DNA from 3 places in the Erwinia sorbitola genome. Region 3 is predicted to be linked to each of the others. Evidence: predicted binding sites of a transcription regulator. Region 3 holds the regulator's gene; each other region holds the start of a gene.
What was found. The regulator LexA, encoded in region 3, represses DNA repair genes until DNA is damaged. The targets are predictions, from matches to a motif close to TNCTGTATGTACATACAGNA.
Positions count from the first base shown of each region.

Region 1: the regulator LexA is predicted to act here: its motif matches at 3,605-3,624, upstream of umuD (translesion error-prone DNA polymerase V autoproteolytic subunit).
Region 2: the regulator LexA is predicted to act here: its motif matches at 3,802-3,821, upstream of mutH (DNA mismatch repair endonuclease MutH).

Region 1 covers NZ_CP046509.1:1,879,147-1,884,761, forward strand. The annotation lists gene GN242_RS08405 (hypothetical protein) at 1-22, opposite strand, end outside; gene GN242_RS08410 (aspartate aminotransferase family protein) at 372-1,751, shown strand; gene GN242_RS08415 (EamA family transporter) at 1,819-2,202, opposite strand; gene GN242_RS08420 (EamA family transporter) at 2,199-2,555, opposite strand; gene GN242_RS08425 (MtnX-like HAD-IB family phosphatase) at 2,616-3,353, opposite strand; gene umuD (translesion error-prone DNA polymerase V autoproteolytic subunit) at 3,642-4,061, shown strand; gene umuC (translesion error-prone DNA polymerase V subunit UmuC) at 4,064-5,326, shown strand; gene GN242_RS08440 (hypothetical protein) at 5,334-5,480, opposite strand.
Region 2 covers NZ_CP046509.1:890,776-897,398, forward strand. The annotation lists gene lplT (lysophospholipid transporter LplT) at 1-397, shown strand, start outside; gene GN242_RS03995 (NADP(H)-dependent aldo-keto reductase) at 450-1,490, opposite strand; gene GN242_RS04000 (YgdI/YgdR family lipoprotein) at 1,677-1,892, opposite strand; gene GN242_RS04005 (TerC family protein) at 2,072-2,782, opposite strand; gene mutH (DNA mismatch repair endonuclease MutH) at 2,882-3,568, opposite strand; gene rppH (RNA pyrophosphohydrolase) at 4,254-4,781, shown strand; gene ptsP (phosphoenolpyruvate--protein phosphotransferase) at 4,794-6,623, shown strand, end outside.
Region 3 covers NZ_CP046509.1:4,304,300-4,310,922, forward strand. The annotation lists gene GN242_RS19520 (glycosyltransferase family 2 protein) at 1-797, shown strand, start outside; gene GN242_RS19525 (conjugal transfer protein TraF) at 925-2,175, opposite strand; gene zur (zinc uptake transcriptional repressor Zur) at 2,650-3,159, shown strand; gene GN242_RS19535 (CsbD family protein) at 3,245-3,454, opposite strand; gene dinF (MATE family efflux transporter DinF) at 3,671-4,993, opposite strand; gene lexA (transcriptional repressor LexA) at 5,075-5,683, opposite strand; gene GN242_RS19550 (diacylglycerol kinase) at 5,790-6,158, opposite strand; gene plsB (glycerol-3-phosphate 1-O-acyltransferase PlsB) at 6,286-6,623, shown strand, end outside.

The DNA of each region.
Region 1 (5,615 bases), 2.3 Mb from region 3:
GCAACACAGCGCTGTAGTTCATCTTCTTCTCCGTTTCATCACCAGGATAGATCTTGTATCACTGTGGCCGGGCATTGTCCTGCCTTATGCGGCGATTCTGTAAGTTGATATTTATTCTTTAGCGGTAGCCATTTTACTCCAGATAATAGACTATCTGGTGGCGGTTTTTTTTGGCTATTCTGTGCGGATCCCCTCTGATAATTAGCTTAAATATAACTTGTTTAGAGTTGATTAACGCTAACTTCTATAAAGATTAAACGACATGCATAAAAAAGTAATACAAGGTAATTTTAGTCAAAAACCGGCGGTCATGTGAATGAGGGGGGCTGATAAACTCAGGCCACCTCGTCAAGCCAAAATAAGGACTTTGTATGACTCCGTATGAAGAACAACTGCTAGCAGATGAAGCTAAATATTGTTCACATGGTGATACCGTGCATTATGTCAGTACGCCAAAAATTTTTGATAGCTGTAGGGGTAGTTACCTTTTCGATGCGGAAGGAACGCCTTATCTGGATCTTCAGATGTGGTATTCCGCAGTTAATTTTGGCTATGCCAACCCGCGGCTGGATAATGTTCTCAAACGCCAGATTGATGTGCTGCCGCAGATTGCCAGCCAGTATCTGCACCCAACCAAAATTGAATTAAGTAAAGCTATTGCTCAGGATATGGAACGTAAGTTTGGTCTGCCGGGGCGTGTTCACTATAACGTAGGCGGCTCACAGTCTATTGATGACTCCCTGAAGTTGGTGCGTAACTACTGTAACGGTAAAAGCCTGATGTTTGCCTTCGAAGGTGGCTACCATGGGCGCAGCCTGGGAGCATCTTCGATTACCTCCAGCTACCGTTACCGGCGTCGTTTTGGTCATTTTGGCGAACGTGCTCAGTTTATTCCGTTCCCTTATCCGTTCCGGCGTCAAAAAGGGATGACAGCGGAAGAGTATGCAGAAAAACTTATTGCCGACTTTGCACGCCTGTTTGCCAACGAGTATCACGGAGTATGGGATCCTAAAGCCGGGCAGTCCGAATATGCTGCATTCTATATTGAACCCGTTCAGGGAACCGGCGGCTATGTTATTCCGCCGCGTAACTACTATAAAGGCCTGAAAAAAGTACTCGACGAGCACGGCATTCTGCTGGTGGTTGATGAGATCCAGATGGGTTTCTATCGTACCGGCAAGCTCTGGTCGGTTGAGCACTTTGGTATCACACCGGACGTGCTGGTATTTGGTAAGGCATTAACCAACGGCCTGAATCCGCTGGCTGGTATCTGGGCGCGTGAAGAGATGATTAATCCAGTGACCTTCCCGGTAGGATCAACTCATTCAACCTTTGCCTCTAACCCATTGGGAACCTCAGTCGGGCTGGAAGTGATGCATATGCTGGCGGAAAAAGATTATGAGAAACAGGTTATGGAAAGCGGAGCCTGTTTCCTGGAAGGGCTGAAGTCGTTGCAGCTGCGCCACCCGGAAATTGGCGATGTGGATGGCCTGGGCCTGGCGCTGCGCGCCGAACTCTGTACTGCCGATGGCTTTACACCCAATAAGCCGCTGCTGGATAAAATGGTGGATATTGGATTATCCGGTACTCTGGACTATCACGGGCAGAAAACCGGGCTGGTGCTGGATGTGGGCGGATACTACAAAAATGTGATTACGTTTGCGCCGTCACTGGAAATCAGCCGTGCCGAAATCCATCAGGCGATTGAGCTGCTGGATCAGCTGATCGTACGCGCTAAAAAAGAGATGTGATTACCATACTCTGTGTTGTTCAGTCAGCTAACGCCCCGTATTTACGGGGCGTTTTTTTGGCGCTGTTTTAGTGTGACAGGTGAGTTCCCGCATCTTTTGCCAGGCACAGAATACCCAGCAGGATCAGTATGCCGCCGATAATTTTTACCAGAGTAAGCTCATCGTTAAACAGCCAAATGGATACCAGCGTCACGGAGACAACATCAAGATGCGAAGCGGCAAAAGCGGGGCCAACCGGTGCGTGCCTGAGCAGTGTCATCCAGGTATAAAAAGCGCCCATATAACCGGCAAAGGCAATATATACCCAGGGATGGGTAAAGATCCGCCCCAGCCATGCGGCATCCAGCGTTAGTGGGGAGGCGTGGATCGCCGTGTATTTAAAACTGACCTGTGCCAGCGTATCAAATAGCATCAGGGCAATAAATCCCAGCAGATAAAAGCGTTTCATCATTCCATTCCTACAGCCACCACACCCAGCGCGATCAGCAGGATGCCAATGATGCGCCATTTGCTTAAGCGCTCCTTAAACCACAGCCTCCCGGCAATCATAATCACGACGACACTGATGGCACCCAGCATCACTCCGACGGAAAGCGGCACCAGCGACAGAAAGGCCAGCCAGAGGACAAATTGCAGCACATAGCAGCCCACTCCCAGCCAGATCCAGCCATGACAGAGCATATAGCGCCACCAGGTGAGACTACTGGATTGCCCGCTGTGGCGCGTGGCGGCCTTAAAAGAGAGCTGGCCGCAGGTATCGACCAGGACGTTTAACAGCCATAAAATCAGGGTGAGTTGACTCATACCATCAATAAGTTTGCTACGCCGATCCTGTGGGTTGCAGGCGGCAGGAGATCATGGTTGTTAATCATGAGTCCTCCACGGCATCAGCGGATTAAAAGAAAAGGGGGGACACTTCCCGTCAGGTGAGTTCAGCAGCTGTTCCAGGGCAGGCACGGCATCGCTAAAGTCATTAAATGCCGTGTGTGCAATACCTTTACGGCGGCACTCACCGATTAAACTGCCCTTTGCCAGAACATGGTCGGCTTGTGCAGCAACGCAAAAATCGGAATGTCCGTCGCCCACCATCAGTACGCGGCCTTTAACCCTTTGAGCAATGGCACATTTACATACCCCGTTAGCGCAGCGGCAGTGGGGCGCACGCCAGGGAAATTGCAGCCCCCAGCTCCGTTCACCCTGCTGCTCGAGGTGGTTAGCGATGACCGTTAAATGCCCCAGACCATGGCGATCGAGGATGCGCTGAATAGCGTAATCCAGCCCGTCGCTGACAATCTTCAGGGGGACATTCAGACGCCGGGCGAGGGCGACAAACTGTTTAAATGCAGGATCAATACTGATGCCGCTGAGACAATTATCCAGCGCTTCACGCGTCATATCGAGTAGCGCAATTTGCCCGGACATACACTCTCCGGAGCCTATCTCTCCCGCCAGCCACTGCTGTTCCAGCCTTTCCCAGCCGGGAAGAGCAAAGCGTGCGAGCAGGGTATCCGTAGTGTCTTCAGCGCTAATCGTTCCATCAAAATCACATAAGATCATCCAGGGAAAAGCATCATTAAATTCGAGGGGAGGCCTGGTTATCATGCATATACCTGTTTGTATGGGTTGCTATGCAGGTTAATAACATTTTTTCTGCTTTAAGAGTTGTTCATTGATGGGGTACACCCGGCGGTAGCATTTATCGTTAGAAAACGTGAGTTTACGTGCAGGCTTCATGATTTTTACAGCATAGCGTAACCCTGGCCGTCTTACCGCTAAGTGCTAAATATAGAGTGACTTCAAACTCTTCCCGGAATCATCTGACAAGATGCTTGATTGATTACCGCGAATGGTAATACTGTATATAAATACAGTGTCATTGAGATTTATATTATGCAGTTCATTCACCCGGCCAACAGTTATCACACCATGCAGCTGCCGCTGTTCCTTGAGCGCGTACCCTGCGGCTTTCCCAGCCCGGCTCAGGACTATGTTGAAGATCGGCTTGACCTCAATAAGTTTGCGATTAAACATCCCAGCGCCACCTACTTTATCAAGGTCAGCGGTGACTCAATGCGCGGCGCAGGAATAGGCGATGGGGATCTGCTGATTGTGGATCGTTCTCTGAGCGCCGTGCATGGCGATATTGTGGTCGCCGCCGTAGCCGGCGAGTTCACGGTAAAAGAGCTGCGCACCCGGCCCTCTCTGCAACTGGTTCCCCATAACAGCCAGTATTCTGCGATCTCCTTTCTGAGTGAGGAAGAGCTGGAGATCTTCGGCGTGGTGACCTTTACCCTTAAAGCGCATAAATAACGATGTTTGCGCTGGTAGATGTCAACAGCTTCTACACGTCCTGTGAAACGGTTTTTCGCCCGGATCTGGCGGGAAAACCCGTGGTGGTGGTATCGAACAACGATGGCTGTGTGATTTCCCGATCCGCTGAAGCCAAAGCGCTGGGGATAAAAATGGGCGCACCCTATTTCAAGCTGAAACAGGAGCTGTACCGTCAGCATGTGCATGTTTTCAGCTCTAACTATGCGCTTTATGCTGACCTCAGCCACCGGGTAATGACGTTACTGACGGAGATGGCGCCAGGCGTAGAAATTTACTCCATTGATGAAGCCTTTATTAACGTTACCGGGGTAGAGAACTGTATGGCGCTGGATGCTTTTGGTCACCAGATGCGCCATCGCATTCTGAGAGATACGGGCCTGACGGTGGGCGTGGGGATTGGCCCAACGAAGACGCTGGCAAAACTCGCCAACTATGCCGCTAAAAAATGGCATAAAACCGGCGGCGTGGTGGATCTGTCGAATATCGATCGCCAGCGCAGATTGCTGGCACTGGTACCGGTAGAAGAGGTGTGGGGAGTGGGGCGCAGAATTGCTAAAAAACTCAATCTGATGGGTATTGAGAATGCGTTACAGCTGGCGGAGTCCTCTCTCTGGGTTCTTCGCAAACATTTTAATGTGGTACTGGAGAGAACCGCCCGCGAGCTGCGCGGCGAATCCTGTCTTGGCATGGAAGAGTTTGCGCCCACTAAGCAGCAGATTATCTGTAGCCGCTCGTTTGGACATCGGATTACGGCTTATGAAGAGATGCATCAGGCCATCTGCGCCTATGCCGAGCGTGCTGCGGAAAAACTGCGTCAGGAAAAACAATTTTGCCGCTTTATCAGCGTTTTTCTGCGCACCAGCCCCCATGCGGAAGGGGAAATCTTCTATGGTAATCAGGCTTCGGGTACGCTGCTGACTCCCTCTAATGATACGCGGGACATTATCCGCGTGGCATCGGAGTCGCTCGACCGTATCTGGGTTGAGGGGCATCGTTATATGAAAGCCGGAGTGATGCTGGGGGACTTCTTCAGCCGCGGCGTGGCCCAGCTAAACCTGTTTGATGAACATCAGCCGAAGGCCAACAGTGAGGCGCTGATGGGCGTGCTTGATGCTCTGAACCAGTCTGGCAAGGGTAAAGTCTGGTTTGCCGGGCAGGGAATAGATAAAAGCTGGGCGATGAAGCGGGAGATGCTGTCGCCCGCTTACACTACGCGCTATGCAGATTTTCCGGTGGCGAAATAAAACCAGGCTAATGCTCGCTTTTGAGATGCATCCTTTCTCCGAGCAGATGCCATAACGCCAGCAAAATGCCCGGCAGGCAGACGCCGATAATCACTAAAAACCCCATCAATGGCCCACCAATCAGCAGCAGAGAAAAGAGTAAAGCGGCGTTCATAGGGATCCTTCGTTATCTGGTTTTTCCTGGTAATTAATGCTGTTCCGTCCACGAAAGGCATGTTTTGATCGCGATCATAATGTGAGATTTTGCCTGGCAATAATCTGACGCCGACCGGTACAGCCCTAAGGATAA
Region 2 (6,623 bases), 1.3 Mb from region 3:
GAAGCTGGTAACGCTAAAAACCGTAGGCCGCTGTATGCCTGCGGGGGTGCTGATTGGCGTTGCGGTGCTGTTCTTCTCACTACAGCAACAGGCGCTCAATGCCTACGTGCTGCTGGTGATTATCGGCATGCTCGGCGGCTTTTTCGTCGTGCCGCTGAATGCGCTGTTGCAGATGCGTGGTAAAGAGTCGGTGGGAACAGGGAACGCGGTGGCAGTGCAGAATCTGGGTGAGAACACCGCGATGCTGCTGATGCTCGGTCTTTATACGCTGGCGATTAAGTTTGGTGCGCCGCCGGTTGCTACTGGCGTGGGTTTCGGTGCGCTGTTTGCGCTGGCGATTGCCGTGCTGTGGGGCTGGCAGCTGGCGCAGAAGCGTAAAGTCACTACTCAGCTCTGACGGGTTTTAGCCAAAACAGACAGGGCGATATCGTTCGCCCTGTCTCTGGTGATTACGGAGCCGGGTAGGTGTAGCGGCGGTGAATCGCTTCCAGTCCTTCAATCACATCTTCATTCAGCGTGACGTCATAGCTGTCGATATTAATTTTCAGCTGTTCCAGCGTGGTGGCACCCAGCAGGGTGCTGGCAACAAACGGCTGCTGACGCACGAAAGCCAGCGCCATCTGTGACGGATCTAATCCATGTTTTTTTGCCAGCGCGACATACTCGGCCACTGCCTGATTTGACTGTTCGCTGCTGTAGCGGGTAAAGCGGCTGAACAGGGTATTACGCGCTCCGGCTGGTTTCGCACCGTTCAGATATTTACCACTCAGGGTGCCAAATGCCAGGCTGGAATAGGCCAGCAGTTCAACCCCTTCGTGCTGGCTGATCTCGGCCAGGCCCAGTTCAAAACTGCGGTTCAACAGGCTGTAGGGGTTTTGAATACTGACGATACGCGGTAGCTCATGCTTCTCGGCCAGTTGCAGATAGCGCATCACGCCCCACGGCGTCTCGTTCGACACACCGATATAACGAATTTTACCGGCGCGCACCTGCTCGGTCAGCGCTTCCAGCGTCTCCAGCAGCGTCACCGTGGCGGCGTTCTCGGTGTACTCATAGTTCAGCTTGCCAAAATAGTTGGTCTGGCGCTGTGGCCAGTGCAGCTGATACAGATCGAGATAATCAGTGTTCAGCCGCTTCAGGCTGGCATCCAGCGCACTTCGAATATTTTTACGATCCAGCGCCTGATTCGGACGGATCGAGGCATCTGCGCCGCGCACTGGCCCTGCCACTTTTGAGGCCAGAATAACTTTGTCGCGGTTGCCACGGGATGCCAGCCAGCTACCGATATATTGTTCGGTAAGGCCCTGAGTTTCCGGGCGCGGTGGCACCGGGTACATTTCGGCAGTATCAATCAGGTTGATGCCGCGGCTGAGGGCTAAATCCAGTTGTGCATGGGCGTCGGCTTCGCTGTTTTGCTCACCAAACGTCATGGTGCCCAACCCCAGGGAACTGACTTCCAGGGTGCTGTGAGGGATACGGTGATAATGCATTGCCGGCTTCCTTTTTCAATCGTCAAAGGTCAGGGACATCAGGCGTCCGCAACAGGGCTGTTTGCCTGGGGCTGGCGCTAAATGCCAGATACCCCGCTATTGACTATAACCGTGCTAAGGGAGTGGGGGAAGAGTGGATTTCGGGAAGCCACCTGAAGCCGCCGGGGCGCAGGTGGCATAATGTGTTTAACGTTCTACGATGGAAGAGACTTCATCGCCGTTAATTTGCAGCTCGTGACCGGAATCATCGGTGTATTTCACCAGCCCCGTCTCTTTATCAATCTTTGGTTTGCCATCGGTCATAATCATCTTGCCGTCTTTGGTTGCCATCACATAATTACTGCTGCAACCGCTGGCTAATACTACCAGGCCCAGCACCGCTGCACTAAAAAGCCACTTCATATTCATCTCCCTTACTCGACCATTCAACACTTATAAATGTAGATAAGTGTAGTAATAAACTATTTTCCCTGTCGCGATAATCGCATGAGTCTGAAAATGGGATGTGAGCACAATGCAGCATTGACATGGCATCAGTACTATTATCCTGCCCGGCCAGACAGACCGGGCAGGGGGGGATATTACAACGGACGTTTTTTATTACGTGCCAGATTGAGGCATTCCACCGCCATTGAGAAGAACATGGCGAAATAGATGTAGCCTTTAGGAATATGGATATTGAAGCTTTCCAGCATCAGGGTGAAGCCAACGAGGATGAGGAATGCCAGCGCCAGCATTTTCACCGACGGGTGACGATCAACAAAATCACCGATAGCACGTGCAGCAAACATCATCACCAGCACCGCAATGACCACCGCCGCCATCATAATAACCAGATGGTCTGACAGCCCTACCGCAGTAATAACAGAATCAAGACTGAAGATAATATCCAGCATCATGATCTGCACAATGGCGCCAACAAACGAATGCACGTTGGTATTATGCTCGCCGCCGCCGCCTTCAATGGTTTCATGAATTTCCATGCTCGACTTCCACAGCAGGAATAATCCACCAAACAGCAGAATCAGATCGCGAGCTGAAAAAGCATGATCCATCAGAGTAAACAGCGGATCGGTCAGGCGGATAACCCAGGCAATTGAAGCCAGCAGGCCCAGGCGCATCAGCATTGCACCGGCCAGGCCAATACGGCGGGCGGTATTTTGCTGGTGCTTAGGCAGCTTCGCCACCACCAGTGAGAGGAAAATAATATTATCGATACCGAGAACAATCTCAAGGATTGTCAGCGTTCCGAGAGCTAACCAGGCATTGGGATCGGCAATCCAGTCAAACATTGTAATGTTGCACCCTAAATTCAATGAAAGTTAAACGAAAATTAAACGGCGATTATACTCAAGGTTGACGACCGAGGGAAAAATCTTTACAGCGCTTTTTTATAGCAGGAAATGCCGGGCCAGCAGCGGTGCGGTAAAGGTTTTTTTCAGGTAAAAACCACGTGGCAGCGTCATAATCGGCTGACCGTCACGGCCAATTCCTTCCGTCAGGGCTTTGCTGTTTGCCGCTTTGGGCCGAATTTGCAGCACTTCCCCATGACGCGCAGTGATCTGTTCCACCTGACCCAGTACGATCATATCCATCAACTCTTCCCAGTCACGCTGGAGCTGTAGCTCCTCTTCGGCGTTTGGACTCCAGAGTAGCGGAGAACCCACATGGCGCTGTTCCAGCGGGATCGCACGGTCACCTTCCACCGGCACCCACAGCACCCGCGTTAGCTTATGGCGGACGTGGCTATTGTGCCAGGTCACCCCGCTGTTACCCGTGAGCGGTGCCACGCAGACAAAGGTGGTTTCCAGCGGGCGGCCGCTGGCGTCAACCGGAATAGTTTTCAGCTCAACGCCGATCCCGGCAAAATCCTGCTCTGGCTTACTGCCAGCGCTGGCACCGAGATAACGCTCCAGCAGCAGCCCAACCCAGCCCTTATCACGCTTCAGATCGCGCGGGATTGGCAGGTTGATGCGCAGCGCCAGTTCACCCAGCGTATAGCCTGCCAGAGCAGTAGCGCGCGCCATCAGTTCCTCTTCATTTTGTGGAGGGGGAACGACGTAAAGTTCTCCAATCATAATAACGCCCGTGATTTGTTCAAAAAGTAGCCGCCTTTTACCCACACAGATAATATTGCTGACAGGTCTGGGGAAAACACTAATAATAGCATGATAAATCATGCTTTTTTAATCCCGTGCATCGGGCAAAAAAGCTTTTCCCCGACAGTTTTACCCGGGTTGTCACCGACAATGAACAGGATCACACGGGTAGTTATCCACAGAAAAATGGGATAACTCACTTTTTATGATAATACTGTTTCCATTTACAGCCTTGACGTAGGCACTTTTCCCCCGTTTCAGGTTTTTTATGACTAACTAATCGACATATTCTGTGGATAACGTCTCAGGCGTTCGATCTTTCACCAGTTGACGATCAGCTGATGATGACAGCCGCATGACAGACGGTTAAAAGCCTGTGGTTAAAGGCTAAAGATGATGATTAATATGGGGTTATTCTGAGTTTGAAAAGTGCCGATTTCTGGCAGTCAGAAAGTTTTCCCCATGTGTTAACAGAGTTCTGCACAAAGCTATCCACAGAAAACGTGAATAAGATCGCGTTTTTACCGTGCTTTCTGTTTATAACTTTGCCAAAAAGCACAAGTTATCCCAGTCAGACGCAGACACGTCCTCTAAAAGCAGTGGTTTACCGTCTGTAAGGAGTATGAAACAATCAGAACATCCAGTTTTAGTTTGAGGTAGTCCGGTGATCGATGATGATGGCTACCGCCCGAATGTTGGTATCGTAATTTGTAACAAGCAGGGACAGGTGTTGTGGGCCAGGCGTTTTGGTCAGCACTCCTGGCAGTTTCCACAGGGAGGAATCAATCCCGGTGAGACTGCGGAGCAGGCGATGTACCGCGAACTTTTCGAGGAAGTCGGTTTGAACCGTAAGGATGTTCGCATCCTTGCATCCACCCGTAACTGGTTACGATATAAGTTGCCAAAACGTTTGGTGCGTTGGGACACAAAGCCGGTTTGTATCGGCCAAAAACAGAAGTGGTATCTTCTGCAGTTGATGTGCAATGACGCGGATATCAATATGCAAACCAGCAGTACGCCGGAGTTTGATGGCTGGCGTTGGGTGAGCTTCTGGTATCCGGTACGCCAGGTAGTCTCTTTTAAACGCGACGTTTACCGCCGTGTAATGAAAGAGTTTGCCGGTGTGGTTATGCCCCTGCAAGAGAATACCGTACAGCGAAATACGCCAGGTTTTCGACGGAAGAGAGGTTAAGCCACGTAGATTATGCTCACACAGCTACGCGAAATAGTTGAGAAAGTGGCGGCAGCGCCCCGGCTTACCGAGGCGCTGGATATTTTGGTTAACGAAATCTGTCTGGCGATGCAAACCGAAGTCTGTTCGGTCTACCTCGCGGATCACGATCGTCGCTGCTATTACCTGATGGCTACCCGTGGGCTAAAAAAGCCTCGTGGGCGCACCGTTGCCCTGGCATTTGATGAAGGCATCGTTGGCTTAGTTGGCAGGCTGGCGGAGCCGATTAACCTGGCAGATGCGCAAAAGCATCCCAGCTTTAAATATATTCCTTCCGTTAAAGAAGAGCGCTTCCGTTCCTTTCTTGGCGTGCCCATTATCAGCCGCCGTCAGCTGCTTGGTGTGCTGGTGGTTCAGCAGCGTGAACATCGCCAGTTTGATGAAAGTGAAGAGTCTTTTCTGGTTACGCTGGCCACGCAGCTGGCGGCCATCCTCTCGCAGTCACAGCTTAATACTCTGTTTGGCCAGTATCGGCAGACCCGTATCCGTGCGCTGGCCGCTGCCCCCGGCGTTGCCGTAGCACAAGGCTGGGTTGACTCCAGCCAGCCGTCATTGGAAAACGTCTCAGCGGCATCCACCCTCGATACGGTGCGTGAACGCGAAAGGCTGGCGCTGGCGATGACCGAGGCATCTAACGAATTCCGCCGTTACAGCAAGCGTTTCACCGCCAGTATGCATAAAGAGAGTGCAGCGATCTTCGATCTCTATTCGCATCTGCTCAGTGATGCGCGGCTGAAAAAAGATCTGCTGGCGGAGATCGATGCCGGTTCGGTGGCCGAGTGGGCGGTCAAAACTGTTATCGAAAAATTTGCCGCTCAGTTTGCCAGTTTACAGGATAGCTATCTGCGTGAGCGCGCGGGTGATCTGCGTGTTCTGGGGCAGCGCCTGCTGTTCCAGCTCGACGATACCATGCAGGGCACTAATACCTGGCCTGAGCGTTTTGTGCTGGTCGCCGACGAGCTGACCGCTACCACGCTGGCCGAACTGCCGCGTGACCGGCTGGCTGGCGTGGTGGTGCGTGATGGCGCAGCCAACTCCCATGCGGCGATTATGGTACGCGCAATGGGCATTCCTACGGTGATGGGCGCAGATATTCAGCCCGAGCTCCTGAAAGGACGCCTGCTGATTGTTGACGGCTACCGTGGAGAGCTGCTGGTCGACCCGGAGCCGGTGCTGGTACAAGAATATCAGCGTCTGATCAGCGAAGAGAATGAGCTGAGTCTGCTGGCGGAAGATTTTGTTTTCCTGCCGGGTGCGCTGAAAAGCGGCGAGCCGGTAAAAGTGATGCTCAACGCGGGTTTAAGCGCCGAGCATGAGCAGATACTGGGTAATCGGGTGGATGGTGTGGGCCTCTATCGCACCGAAATTCCGTTTATGCTGCAAAACGGCTTCCCGTCAGAGGAAGAGCAGGTGGCGCAGTATCAGGGCATGTTGCAACTGTTTCTGGATAAACCCGTCACCCTGCGTACCCTGGATGTCGGTGCTGACAAACAGCTACCCTATATGCCCATCAGCGAAGAGAACCCATGCCTTGGCTGGCGCGGCATCCGTCTGACGCTTGACCAGCCGGAGATTTTCCTTGTGCAGCTGCGAGCCATGCTGCGTGCAAACGTCGCCAGTGGAAACCTCAATATTCTGCTGCCGATGATCACCAGCCTTGAAGAGATAGACGAGGCTCGCCGCCTGATCGCCCGTGCCGCACGTGAAGTGGAAGAGATGCTCGGCTATGACATCCCACAGCCGCGCATAGGCATTATGGTCGAAGTGCCGTCGATGATCTTTATGATAGGGCAGCTAAAAAAT
Region 3 (6,623 bases):
TTGATGATTCATCTGTTGATCGTACGCCTTCAATGATGATGGCGTTCGCCAATAAAAATAAAAACAGCAGCTATTTTAGAATAAATCTGAAAAAAATTGGTCAGGTGAGAAACTACGGACTTTCATTATGCAGCGCAAGGTACATTACCATGATTGATGGTGACGATATTGTCTGCAAAAACTCACTGAAAGAAATAGTCACGCTGCTTGTGAAGGAGAACCCCGATCTCTATATATGTAAGCTGAAAGAATACCAGGATGCAGCCTCGACTCAAGTCAACTACAGCTTAAGCAGAGCGCAGAAAACGTCATCACATAAAGCCATTAAGACCTTTCTTACCCATAAAAAATTCCAGGCGCATTTAGGCGGTAAAGTAATCAGTCGGAAACTGTTCACAGAATTAAGATTCCCTGATTACACCTGCTATGAAGATGCAGCAACTTTCCCTGAAATCTTGATGAATGCCAGGAGTATTTACGTTGATGAGAATTCATTTTATTTTCATCGGAAAAGAAATGGTTCGTTATCCAACACCATCACCGCAGAGAAGATCTCTTATCTGGCAGCCGCGGTAATCAAGATGGATAGCCTCTTCGGTGAAAAATACCGGATATATACCTCTTGTCATGTCATCGAGTTGCTGAATAAGCATTATGACAAAATTTCCTTAAGCCAGCTTCAGATACTGAAGGGGATTTTAAAAAAATCATCAAAAATGCGATTTATTTTCAACCCGTTTATCAGGTTCAGTTTCAAGAAAAAATATATAAAATTATTATCAAAGAATAAATATTGAACCTCATTCGACACCTGCAATCGGTTTCAGAGCTATCAGCCCCGAATGACTGCACCACCGCCGCCGAATCTTTAAAAAAAGAGGATAACCTTTTATCCGGTTACCCTCTCAAAGATTGATCGCATTATCAGAAGGTAAAGTTTAACTGCGCAACAGCTCCCCAGGTATTGTCTTTCCCCACCATCCCGGCAAGATCCAGATGAACCTTATTAAACGGTGACAGACCAAAACCGCCTGTGAATACGTTGGTGTCATTGGACTTCACATCGGCACGATAACCGGCGCGCAGCTGTAGCCAGTCCAGTAAACGATACTCAGCACCCACTGCGGCATACTGGCTATCATCCTGCGTTTTAAAGCGCTTGGTTGGGGTGAGATCGACGTCCAGAGCCGTTGTCAGGCGTTCGGTATGATATGAAACACCGGAGGTCACCAGCGGGCGGATCTGATAGGTATCCTTATATCCACTGACCTCTTTGGTATCGATATCACGAGAAATCAGGTTCTGCGCACTCAGACCGACCGTCCAGTGTTCACCCAGGTCAGTTGAAGCGCCTGCATCAAGGTTAAATCCGTTGTTGGTGTTCTTATAGTTGCCGTTGGTGAAGTCTGACTTGTCATAGCTGTACACCGAAGCACTGTAGTTATACAGCGTGGTTCTTTGCAGCTTAGGGGTCACGCCCAGTGAAACTGGCTGACCGCCGAAATTAAACTCGTGCGCTACGGCAATCCCCATATCATATACAACCGCTGCACGCCCCAGTCCGGCAGAGGTCAGGCTATTCAACCCTTCGCTGGTCGGAATAACGGTGCCATCAGCGATGCCTTGCAGGTAGTCGATATCACTTTGCGTGACATCTGTGACCACCGAGGCAGTACCGTAAGCTTTAGTGACAAATGCGAAAGGCAGCACTTCATTGGGTACTGTCACCGCAAATGCAGCTCCGGCGTTAGCCCAGGCTTTCTGTCCTTTAATATCACGCAGCTGACCAGCAAGATCGCCAGCCGCGTCCTGAGCACGTGCAATATCCGTTGGGGAGAAGGGGAAGGTGATGTTATCCGCCAGTCCTTTGTAATTGTTGACCGAATCGGTCAGGTCATCCACTTTATCGACCAGCTTTCCCTTATCGCTGATCTGCGCGCCTGCTACAGGCAGTATGATGCTGACGCTATCCTCCGGGCGGGCTTTGGTCATCAACGCCGGGTTAGCCAGTACAGCTGAACCATAGCTGGAAGATGCCACACCTGTTCCCCCCATCGCATCATTTCGGGCATCAAAGTAGTTACCCGCAGCAAACACACTCAATGGAGTAAACAACAGAGCGGGTAATACTACTGGTCGGGAAAATCCGATTAATTTCTTGAATTTATTTGCCATTGACCCCAAACCCACCTTTAAAAAATGAAAAAAGCGAATGCGCAAGAACGCGCATAACCGGATGCCTGAATAATGAACATAAAGGCACCATTTCATTGCTGTGAACTGAGAGAAGATGAGTGGGCTTATCAGGTCATTGCCATTTTATTAATCTGTTATCACGCTAACAGTTGAACGTTTCACATCTGTTTTTTTCAGTGCCAAACGCACATAGCCCTTTGCAAAAGGTAGACACGAACCTTAAGCCCTGCAAATCTGATTAGCCCGGCTGAATAAAAAAATAGTGGCCCTGGTGCCATCAAGACAATGGTGAAATTTTTTTAACCTTCTGCACTTAGCAGCAATACCAGTGAATAATCGAGATTGTCGGGCAGAATTTTGTTGGCCGGGAGTCGCAGGACGGTGAGTTCGGTGTTTTGTTGCAGATGTGATAAAATAACATCCTGAAATTGCCTGAGGAGGGGAACAATGAATATTATTAGCGCTGAAAAAATCCTGTCACAGGCAGAAGCTATCTGTCAGCAGCGCAGCGTGCGCCTGACGCCGCAGCGTTTTGAAGTGCTGCGCCTGATGAGCGAGCAGAATGGAGCTATCAGCGCCTACGATCTGCTGGATTTGCTGCGTGCCTCTGAACCTCAGGCAAAGCCCCCGACTATCTATCGTGCACTGGACTTTCTGCTTGAGCAGGGCTTTATCCATCGCGTTGAGTCCACTAACAGCTATGTGGTCTGCCATCATTTTGAAGAACCGTCTCACACCTCAGCAATGCTGATTTGTGGCCGCTGTGGTTCGGTGACGGAGCAACAAGCCGATGGAGTGGAAGATATTCTGAAATCACTGGCCCTGAAGTCAGGTTTTAAACTGAGTCATAGCGTGATTGAGGCGCATGGATTTTGTCAGCAATGCGGGGAAATTGAAGCCTGTACACATCAGGATGCGTGCCAGCACGATCATAGTGTGCAAAGCAAAAAACGTGGGCGTTAGTATAAATATTTAAGGGAAGGGTTAGAGCTGAGTGGCACTATCCTTGTGCCGGTATAGGAGCAATGTCCTGGCAGGAGCCGCTGTATTACCAGCGGTGGTTGTGACGGGTTTCCCAGTCACTTAGCTCTTTTTCGGCTTGATCTTTTTGATAGCCGTAGCGTTCCTGAATTTTACCTACCAGCTGATCGCGTTTACCTTCAACGACCGTCAGGTCATCATCGGTCAGCTTACCCCATTGTTCTTTCACTTTACCTTTAAACTGTTTCCAGTTACCGCCGGCTTCGTCTTTATTCATAATGTGATTCCTCTACCTTGGGTTAAAACAGCTTCTTTGTCTCAGAATTTGGCTTATTAGCCAGAGAATTATCTGGTGAAGCGCCTGACACAGAGATAATTGTAGTAGAGAAAATGCAATATGACCGCTAACCCCCTGCCCTGACGCTCCAAAACAGATACAAAGTCATTTAAAATCAGCAATTTAATAACTTATCGGCTTACGTAAGCAAATATTTCAGTGAGCAAACCAGCTATCATTACGCCAGTGCCGACGCCAGATAACCCACAGCGTTACCCCTCGTAACAGCAGGAACAGCGTTACTGCCAGCCACAGGCCATGATTACCCAGCCAGGGAACGGAGCACAGCGTAAGACCGAAACCCAGCGCAGCAATGGCCATACTGTTACGCATTTCACTGGCACGGGTGGCACCGATGAACATCCCATCGAGGAGATAGCAGCCTACGCCAGCCAGCGGCATTAACACCTGCCACCACAAATACCGATCGGCAAGCTGGCGTAGCGGTTCCAGAGAGGTCAACAGCGCAACGATATTCTCGCCAAACAGGGCATAAAACAGAGAGAAACCTAACGCCACCACTAACGATTGCCGACAGGCAGCGTGCCACACGTTGAGTAACTGCTTACTATTTTTCGCCCCGTAGGCTTCCCCGGAGCAGGCCTCAACCGCATAAGCAAAGCCATCCAGTGCATAGGCCGTAAAGGTGAGAAACATCAGCAGTACAGCGTTTACTGCTACCACATCATTGCCCAGTCGCGCACCGAAGATGGTCAGCGATGCAAAACAGATTTGCAGCAGTAGTGAGCGCAGCATGATATCGCGGTTTAAACGCAGCAGTCGTCCCACGTCACCGCGCCAGGCTGCCAGCATCAGCCGCAGCGTCAGACCGCGCAGTACCATGACCCGCCACACCAGCAACAGGCCAACGATCAGGCTGATGTATTCAGCAATTGCAGTGGCCGCCGCCGCGCCCTGCACACCCCACTTCAGACCGATAACGAACCACAGGTCGAGCAGAATATTTACCAGGTTGCCCACCACCAGCAGTATCACCGGAGCACGGGCGTACTGCACTCCGAGCAACCAGCCCAGCAGCACAAGGTTAGCCAGCGTTGCCGGAGCACTAAGCCAGCGCACCTGCATAAACAGGGCTGCCTGGTGCAGCACTTCGTCACTGCCGCCGGTCAGGCCCAGTGCGAGGTGAGTTATCGGGGTTTTAAACAAAATAAACACTATTCCGGCCAGCAAGGCCAACAGTAGCGGCTGCATCAGAGCGCGTGCCAGTGCAGATTTATCCCCGGCACCGAATGCCTGCGCCGTCAGCCCGGTTGTACTCATGCGTAAAAACAGCAGCAGCATAAACAGGAAGCTGGTTACAGTTGTTCCAATCGCCACGCCGCCAAGGTACGTGGGACTGTCGAGATGACCGATAACGGCAGTATCCACCAGGCCAAGGAGTGGCACGGTGATATTTGAAAGGATCATTGGCAGCGCCAGCCGCCATAGGCTTTTATCTGCGGGGGTAAGCAGTTTCATCAGAATCCATCAGAGTCGAGCTGATTAGAGATGATATACGCGCCGCAGAAGCAGCGCGCAGGATTTAGCGAGGAGTGACGATTAAATCCAGTTGCCGTTGCGAATAACGCCAACCGCAAGACCTTCAATGGTCAGGGTTTGCTGACGCAGATCGACCACGATAGGTTTGAAATCCGGGTTTTCCGGCAGAAGTTGCACCGTATTTCCCTGCCTTTTCAGGCGTTTTACCGTGACTTCATCGTCAATGCGGGCCACCACGACCTGCCCATTACGCACATCTTCCGTTTTGTGTACTGCCAGCAGATCACCATCCATAATACCGATGTCTTTCATTGACATACCGCTGACACGCAGCAGGAAATCGGCACCGGGTTTAAACAGGTCAGGATCAACCTTATAGTGGCCTTCGATATGTTGTTCTGCCAGCAGAGGCTCACCAGCGGCTACCCGACCAATCAGCGGAAGACCTTCTTCTTCTTCCATCATCAGGCGGATACCGCGAGAGGCACCTGAAACGATCTCAATCACGCCTTTACGCGCCAAGGCTTTCAGATGCTCTTCAGCAGCATTCGGGGAACGGAAACCGAGCTGCGCGGCGATCTCTGCACGAGTCGGTGGCATACCGGTTTGATTAATGTGGTCGCGAATCAGATCATAGACCTGCTGCTGCCTTGCCGTAAGTGCTTTCATCCCGCCCCCTGGTTGTTTATACAGTCGACTGTGAGTATATACAGGTATTTAGACATTTAAAACCTAAACTTGGGCGAAAGGCTGTTTGTAGTGAATTTTAGAAAACTCATCGCAAATATGGCACTAAGAGCATGATCCAGACGAAGATTGCCAGCAATATAGTTAACAGCACGGCAGCAGAGCCCATATCTTTCGCTCGACCTGAAAGCGGATGAAGTTCGCTGCCAATGCGGTCAACCACCGCTTCAATGGCGCTGTTGATAATTTCGACGACAATCACCATTACCACTGAGCCAATCAATAGCACCCGGGTGATGGCATCAACATCCAGCCAGCAGGCGACGATAACCGCCACTATTGCCGCGATGGCTTCCTGGCGAAATGCCGCTTCATGCTGCCAGGCAGCAAGGATGCCTTTCCAAGAATATCCGGCCGCTTTTATGATTCGTGTCAGTCCGGTGACATTATTTGCCATAATCAGGGAACCCTTTGAGAAGTTTAACGTCAATGAGTGGAACTACAGGTTTTTTAACACCACAGATTCTGTTAGCGCTTTCTGGTATGCTTGCGGCGCTTTGCTAACAAGAGGCTTCATGTTGTCTATGTCAGGTTGGCGTAATCTATATTATAACTTATTGAATCTTCCAGTTAAATTACTGGTAAAGAGTAAAGCAATCCCGGCTGAACCGGTTGCCGAACTCGGGCTCGATACTTCGCGCCCTATTATGTATGTGCTGCCTTATGATTCAAAGGCCGATCTCCTTGCTCTGCGTGAGCAGTGTCGCAAACAAGAACTGCCCGATCCGCTGGAACCACTGGAGATCGACGGTACGGTGTTGCCACGCCATGTGTTTATTCATGATGGCCCGCGCGTGTTCCCGTATTTTGTTCCGAATCTCGAATCGGTCAAGCTGTTCCATGAGTATCTCGACCTGCACCG